Regions from separate parts of the Hymenobacter sp. BRD128 genome, predicted to be linked through region 1. Evidence: riboswitches for the same ligand, from Rfam matches in the RefSeq annotation. Region 1 holds a riboswitch; the other holds the start of a gene.

Region 1 (3,204 bases):
TAGCAGCAGGCGGCCCTGCTGCCGGGCCAGAGCGCATAGCTCTTGCCACTGGGCCACGGTAGTCGCCACGGGCTTCTCGACCAGCACGTGCCGGCCGGCCAGCAGGGCCTGCCGCGCGAGGTCGTAGTGCGTATCGTTGGGCGTATTCACCACCACTAGCTCGATGGCAGGGTCGGCCAGCAGGGCCTCGGTGCTGGGGTAGCTGATAATTGCGGGGTAGTCGGCAATCATGCGCTGCTGGGTGCGCTCGACCACCGCGCGCAGCGCAAAGCCGGAATGCGCGGCCAGAAACGGCGCGTGAAAAAGCTTGCCCGACATGCCGTAGGCCAGCAAGCCAGCACCGATGGGTGCGTCAGAGGAAGGAGTCATGCCCAAAAGTAGGGGGTGGTGGGGCTAAGCAGTAGCAGTTTCAAGCGCGGCGGGCACTGCCACGGCGGCGCGCAGCGGCTCGGCTAGCCTGATGACGCACACGCCCGGCGCCCGCAGCCAACTCGCCCGCGCCAGCTGCCCCAGCCTGATAGTGCCGGTGAGGTAATTGCCACGCTGCGCCGAGCGAAACTCCTCGTGCACGGCCGTGAAATCGGCCCGGTCGGGCGCACCGCCAGCTTCGTCAAACGTCACGAGCACGTCGAGTTCGGCCGCGTCGGGCGTGAGGGCTAGGTGAGCGTTCTGGTGAATTTTCTTGTAGCCGTAGCGGTAGCCGTAGGTGAGCGCCGAAAGGTCGCTGAGCACCGCCGAGGCCGTGGGGAACGCCCCCGCCCCGCGCCCCAGAAAAAACTGCCGGTCGGCAAAGCCGCTCTGGGTGATGAGGCCATTAAACTCGTCGTGTACCTGCGCCAGCTCGTGGCCGGGGCGCACCAGCGTGGGTAGCACGGCCGCCGCCAATCCGCCGCCCGGCAACCGCCGCGCCTCGGCTACCAGCTTGATTATCAGACCCTGCTCACGGGCGTAGGCCGTGGCTAGCCCGCTGATATTTGTGATGCCCACGGCCAGCAAATCGGTGGGTGCTACCACCGCGCCGAAGGCGTGGGCCAGCAGCAGCACCAGCTTGTTGCGGGCGTCGATGCCTTCCACATCGAGGGCGGGGTTGCTTTCGGCAAAACCCAGCTCCTGGGCCCTAGCCAGGGCCGCGGCGTAGGGCTGGGCGTCGCGGTGCATGGCCGTGAGGATGTAATTGGTCGAGCCGTTCACGATGCCCTCCACCGATTCGAGCAGGTCGGTATCGTAATATTCTTCCAGGTTGCGGATGACCGGCAGGCTGGCGCAGGCCGCCGACTCGTAGAGCAGCGGCGTACCGGTAGTCTGCTGAATCTCAATCAGCTCGGGCAGGTGCTCGGCCAGCATCTTCTTGTTGGCCGTTACCACGGCTTTGCCGCGCAGCAGCGCCTCTTTCACAATCAGGTATGCTTCGTCGGCATCGTCAATCAGCTCCACTATCACCGTGAGACCAGGGTCGCTCAGCAGGTCGTTTTTATCGAAGGTGAACAGTTCGGCCGGCAGCGAGCGGACTTTATCCCGGCTTTTAACGGCGATGCGGCCAATGCGGGCGCGCAGGCCCGGCGTGCGCTCCAGCACGGCGTGCAGGCCCTGGCCCACCACGCCAAAGCCAAAAAGACCAATGTTGAGGTCGGTACGAGTCATGTAAAAAGAGAGAAATAGAACGGTTGAAACGCGCGCCGCCTACCCTACTCTCATCCAAAACTCCTTACCGGAAGAGCCCAAAAAAAGCCCTTCCGACAAGTCAGAAGAGCCACGCGGCCGCTAGGGTCCGCCTCACCTCTCATAACTTATCTGCTTCCGAAACTTGGCCGGGGCCGCGTTTCGAAACAGGAATTAGCACCTTCGCATTGCTGCTGGTTGCTAAGGCATCGCCGGGCCTGTCCCTCCGCCTTTCTGGATAAGAGCCCCGGTGCCGGAGCGTGCCGCAAAGGTAAGGCCGGGAATGTCGCTTCTCCCAACTACGGGGCGCGGTGCCGGTAGCCAGCGCCATACGGCACCAACTCACTTCCACCACGAAACCTTGCGTTGTATATCTTATAATACAACGCCTTGGCTTGTTTGCTGTTGCTATTTTAACCAAGATTTTTTCCTGGGTACCAGTCTGCGAACCTAGGTTGCGTCTAAACTGAGCTTCAGACCATCAGCGTGCTAACTGCCGGGGCTAAAAGTTTATTTAGAATAAGTAAAAACATCGAAAGCTCACGGGGAGCCGTAGGGTTTGGAATCAGCCAAAAACGCTGGCTGCCGCTGCGCTGGCCGGCTTTATTTCCTTTTCCACTCTCCTGCCCTATGAGTGCACACTTCATTCAAGAGCCCCTTGATAAAGCGGCGCCGCGCGTGGTGCCCGCCCAGGCCGTAACGCTCAACGTCAACGGCGAAGACCACACCATCCAGCTTGCGCCCTGGACCAGCCTGCTCGACGCCCTGCGCGAGTACCTGGACCTGGCCGGCACCAAAAAAGGCTGCGACCACGGCCAGTGCGGCGCTTGCACCGTCCTCGTTGATGGCAAGCGCATTAACTCGTGCCTGGCCCTGGCCACGGTGTACCAGGGCAAGAAAATTCAGACCATTGAGGGCCTGGGTACGGAAGACAACCTCTCGCCGCTCCAGCAAGCGTTTGTCAACCACGACGCTTTCCAGTGCGGCTACTGCACGCCGGGGCAGATTTGCTCGGCGCAGGGCCTCATCAACGAGGGCCGCTGCAAGACCGAAGACGAGGTGCGCGAGCACATGAGTGGCAACCTCTGCCGGTGCGGCGCCTACACCAACATCCTGTCGGCCGTGATGGAAGTACTGCACGACGGCCAGGTAGTGGTCGATAACGGCACGCTGGTAACCATTCCGGCCCAGCCCACCAAATCCAGCTCCGCTAGCTAAGTAATTCGCTATGAATAGTTTCACTCTTATCCAGGCCACGGCCGCCGACGAGGCCGTGCGCGACCTGACCAGCCACGATGGCGCGGCCTACCTGGGCGGCGGCACCAACCTCGTGGACTTGATGAAGTACAACCTTGAGCGGCCGACCCACCTCACCAGCCTGGGTTTGCTGCCGCTCACCGACATCACGAGCCTGCCCGACGGCGGCCTGCGCCTGGGCGCCCTAGCCACCAACGCCGACACTGCCTGGCACCCCGAGGTAGAAAAACGCTACCCACTGCTGAGCCAGTCCATCCTGGCCGGGGCTACGCCGCAGCTGCGCAACGC
Region 2 (3,204 bases), 1.8 Mb from region 1:
GCCTGCTTCAGGTCGGCTTTGATGTCCTCAAAATGCTCGATGCCCACCGATAGGCGCAGCAGCGTGGGCGTCACGCCCGAGGCGAGCTGCTCCTGCTCGCTCAGCTGCTGGTGCGTAGTGGCCGAAGGCTGAATGATGAGCGTCTTGGCATCGCCCACGTTAGCCAGGTGGCTGATTAGCTTGAGGTTATCAATTAGGGCCGTGGCCGTGTCTTTGCTGCCGTGCAGGGCAAACGATAGCACGCCGCCGAAGCCGCGCTTCAGGTACTTGGCGGCCGTGGCGTGGTGCGGGCTGCTGGCTAGCCCAGGGTAATTCACGTGTGCCACCTGCGGATGCTGCTCTAGCCACTGGGCTATTTTGAGGGCATTCTCGACGGTGCGCTCCACGCGCAGGCTCAGGGTTTCGAGGCCTTGCAGCAGCAGGAAGGAGTTGAAGGGACTAATGGCCGGACCGAAATCACGCAGGCCTTCTACCCGAGCGCGGATGATGAAGGCAATGTTGCCAAACGGCCCATTCTTCCCAAATACATCGTTGAAAACCAGGCCGTGGTAGCCTTCGCTAGGCTCGGTAAACTGCGGGTATTTGCCGTTGCCGAAGTCGTAGGTGCCACCATCCACAATCACGCCGCCTACGCTGGTGCCGTGGCCGCCAATCCACTTCGTGGCCGATTCCACCACAATATCGGCGCCGTGCTTGAGGGGTTGAAACAGGAAGCCACCCGCGCCAAAGGTGTTGTCGACTACCAGCGGCAAGTCGTGCTTTTTGGCCACGGCCGCCACGCGCTCAAAATCGGGCACGCTAAAGCTCGGGTTGCCAATGGTTTCGAGGTAAATAGCGCGGGTCTTGCCGTCAATCAGCGCCTCAATGCTGTCGGCATCGTCGCCGTCGGCAAAGCGCGCTTCTATGCCTAAGCGCTTGAAAGCCACCTTAAACTGGTTGTAGGTGCCGCCGTAGAGGTAGGAGCTCGACACAATATTATCGCCGGGCTGCAGGATGTTGTTCAGGGCAATGAACTGCGCCGCCTGGCCCGAGCCCACGGCCAGGGCCGCCACGCCACCTTCGAGCGCGGCAATGCGCTGCTCGAATACGTCGGTGGTGGGGTTCATCAGGCGGGTATAAATATTACCAAACTCCTTCAGCGCGAATAGATTAGCGCCGTGCTCCGCGTTCTTGAATACATAGCTGGTGGTCTGGTGAATGGGCACTGCGCGCGAGCCAGTGGTGGGGTCGGGCTGCTGGCCGGCGTGGAGTTGCAGGGTTTCAAAGTGCAGGTTTTGAGTGGCCATGAGGCTAAGAGGTTAAAAAATTAGTAGTAATGAGCGAGGAAAAAGTGGCTGGGTAATCCTAGCCCGGCCGCGCCGCCGCGGCCGGCCGTCGCTGAAAAGCGAAAGGGTAGCGAAAACCCCGGTCGAAGCTCCGTGCTGTTGGTTTCGGGCCTTATCTCTTTTGCACTGCTACCGCACAAGCACTTGAATTTCAAGATTATGAGCGCGGGCTAGCCGCATCAGTTGGCCGCAGCTGTGGCTAGGCCAGCGGCTGCGAGCACTACCCGCAAAAGAGAAAAAAAGCAAAAAGCGCCGGGCCTTAGCCTTGGCAACAACAGCACATTCGCATTCGCTGGCGCAAAGGCGCCGGGCTAGCCGATACCGACGAGAATGGCCCAAAGCTGCGCGCAAAAGCGACGCAAGGGACGGAAACAGCGAAGAAGGGTAGGTGTGCCATGGGTACTCGAGTTATAGACCCCCGGGCGGCGCGTGGCAGCTACCGGGGTAGGAATTGGCACCTTTCAGTGGGTGAAGGTTGCCAGCGGGTCAAAGAGCCTAATCTCTCGCCGCTTCTGTATAAAACTTACTAAAACTGCCCTGCCTGCTGCGGGGAGTACCGGATTGGTAGGGGCAAAGATAGTGTAGCGCACGATATGCGCAAGGTCGCTCACGCAAAAGTCAAAAATATTTTTTGCGCTCCCGGTGGAAGAGTGGTGCTTACAAACAAAAAGGCCACCCCAATAGTGGAGTGGCTTTTCTCACCTTTTTTCTGCAAAAAGTACCTAGATACTAGGTAGGGTTAACTCCTGGCCCACTTCTATGTGGTCGGGGTTAGAGCCGATGATGGCCTTATTGGCCTCGTATATCTGGTGCCATTTAGCGGCGTCGCCGTAGTGGTTTTTAGCAATTTTGGAGAGCGAATCACCGCTTACTACCGTATAGCTGGTGCCGGCGGCAGCAGAATTAGCGGTGTTGGCAGCATTGCTGTTGCCGAAAAAATCGGTGCCACCAGCGGCCGGCTGCGCCGGTGCAGCGGGCTTTTTATCACCCTCATTATTCAAAAAATCGAGCAGGCCCATGTGACAAATGCGGTTAAAGTGTGAAAGAAAAGCGCGTCCGTAAAGCGGGGTGCTTTTGAGCCTTTTACGGCGGCAGTTGCGCAGGGTTACTACGGATAACTAAAAAAAAATACGCGCGTAAGCAGGCCGGAAGCTAGGTAGCTTTTCTTTCACATTCTTTCCTTTCTCCTTATGAACCTATCAACAGTTTCTTTCCGAGCTTACTTTACCTCGCTACTGAGTGCGCTTGCCGTTTTGTTCGTTGTTTCGTCTTGCGGTGGCGGCGACAAAGGCAAGGTAGAAGATGCAGCTACCTTGTATGGCTCAGGTAGTAAAACATGGGTAACTGATAAGCAGACAGATGCTTCGGGCAGCAAAATGAAGCTAGATGATGCTGCCAAAGAAGCAGAGTTTACTTTTACCGCCACCAATTTTACCGCTAGCGAAGGCGGCCAAAGCCAGACCGGAACCTACACGTTTGACCAAGCTGCCAAGACCTTGACGCTTACGCCCCAAGGTGGCTCGACAGCCAATACCTTTAAAGTAGAGAAGCTGACCAGCGACAAGCTATCGCTGTCGGGCACCAGCGGCGCCATGTACGTGCTGAAGGCTAAATAATCAGGACTTGAACAGGGCTTATGCCCAGCTAAAAGCCTCGCTCCAGTGCCGGAGCGGGGCTTTTTTTATGTTACATACCTCGTGGGGTGTTTCAAACTAAGGCTTTAGGCCGAAATTTGGGGAATATGTCGTTTACCTTGAATTTTGGCGGGAAGATGAGCTGGCTAGGCTGGCTTTTACTATGGGGGTGCATGGCCGTTGGAGCCCCTGAGGCTTGGGCCCAAAGCAGCCGTAGTGAGCAGCTTGCAGTGCCCGCGCGGCGA

Evidence for each region. Region 1 has a riboswitch for S-adenosylmethionine ahead of GKZ68_RS06340 (homoserine dehydrogenase). Riboswitches for the same ligand answer to the same signal wherever they lie in the genome.
Region 2: another riboswitch for S-adenosylmethionine. It lies ahead of GKZ68_RS18845 (O-acetylhomoserine aminocarboxypropyltransferase/cysteine synthase family protein); the one in region 1 lies ahead of GKZ68_RS06340 (homoserine dehydrogenase).

What each region holds. Positions count from the first base shown of each region.
Region 1 is NZ_CP053908.1:1,409,494-1,412,697, reverse strand. Features, by position in the region: gene GKZ68_RS06345 (Gfo/Idh/MocA family oxidoreductase) at 1-369, opposite strand, end outside; gene GKZ68_RS06340 (homoserine dehydrogenase) at 394-1,641, opposite strand; SAM riboswitch class I at 1,785-1,904, opposite strand; gene GKZ68_RS06335 ((2Fe-2S)-binding protein) at 2,290-2,877, shown strand; gene GKZ68_RS06330 (xanthine dehydrogenase family protein subunit M) at 2,888-3,204, shown strand, end outside.
Region 2 is NZ_CP053908.1:4,258,817-4,262,020, forward strand. Features, by position in the region: gene GKZ68_RS18845 (O-acetylhomoserine aminocarboxypropyltransferase/cysteine synthase family protein) at 1-1,286, opposite strand, end outside; SAM riboswitch class I at 1,731-1,848, opposite strand; gene GKZ68_RS18850 (LysM peptidoglycan-binding domain-containing protein) at 2,048-2,344, opposite strand; gene GKZ68_RS18855 (lipocalin family protein) at 2,516-2,941, shown strand; gene GKZ68_RS18860 (hypothetical protein) at 3,190-3,204, shown strand, end outside.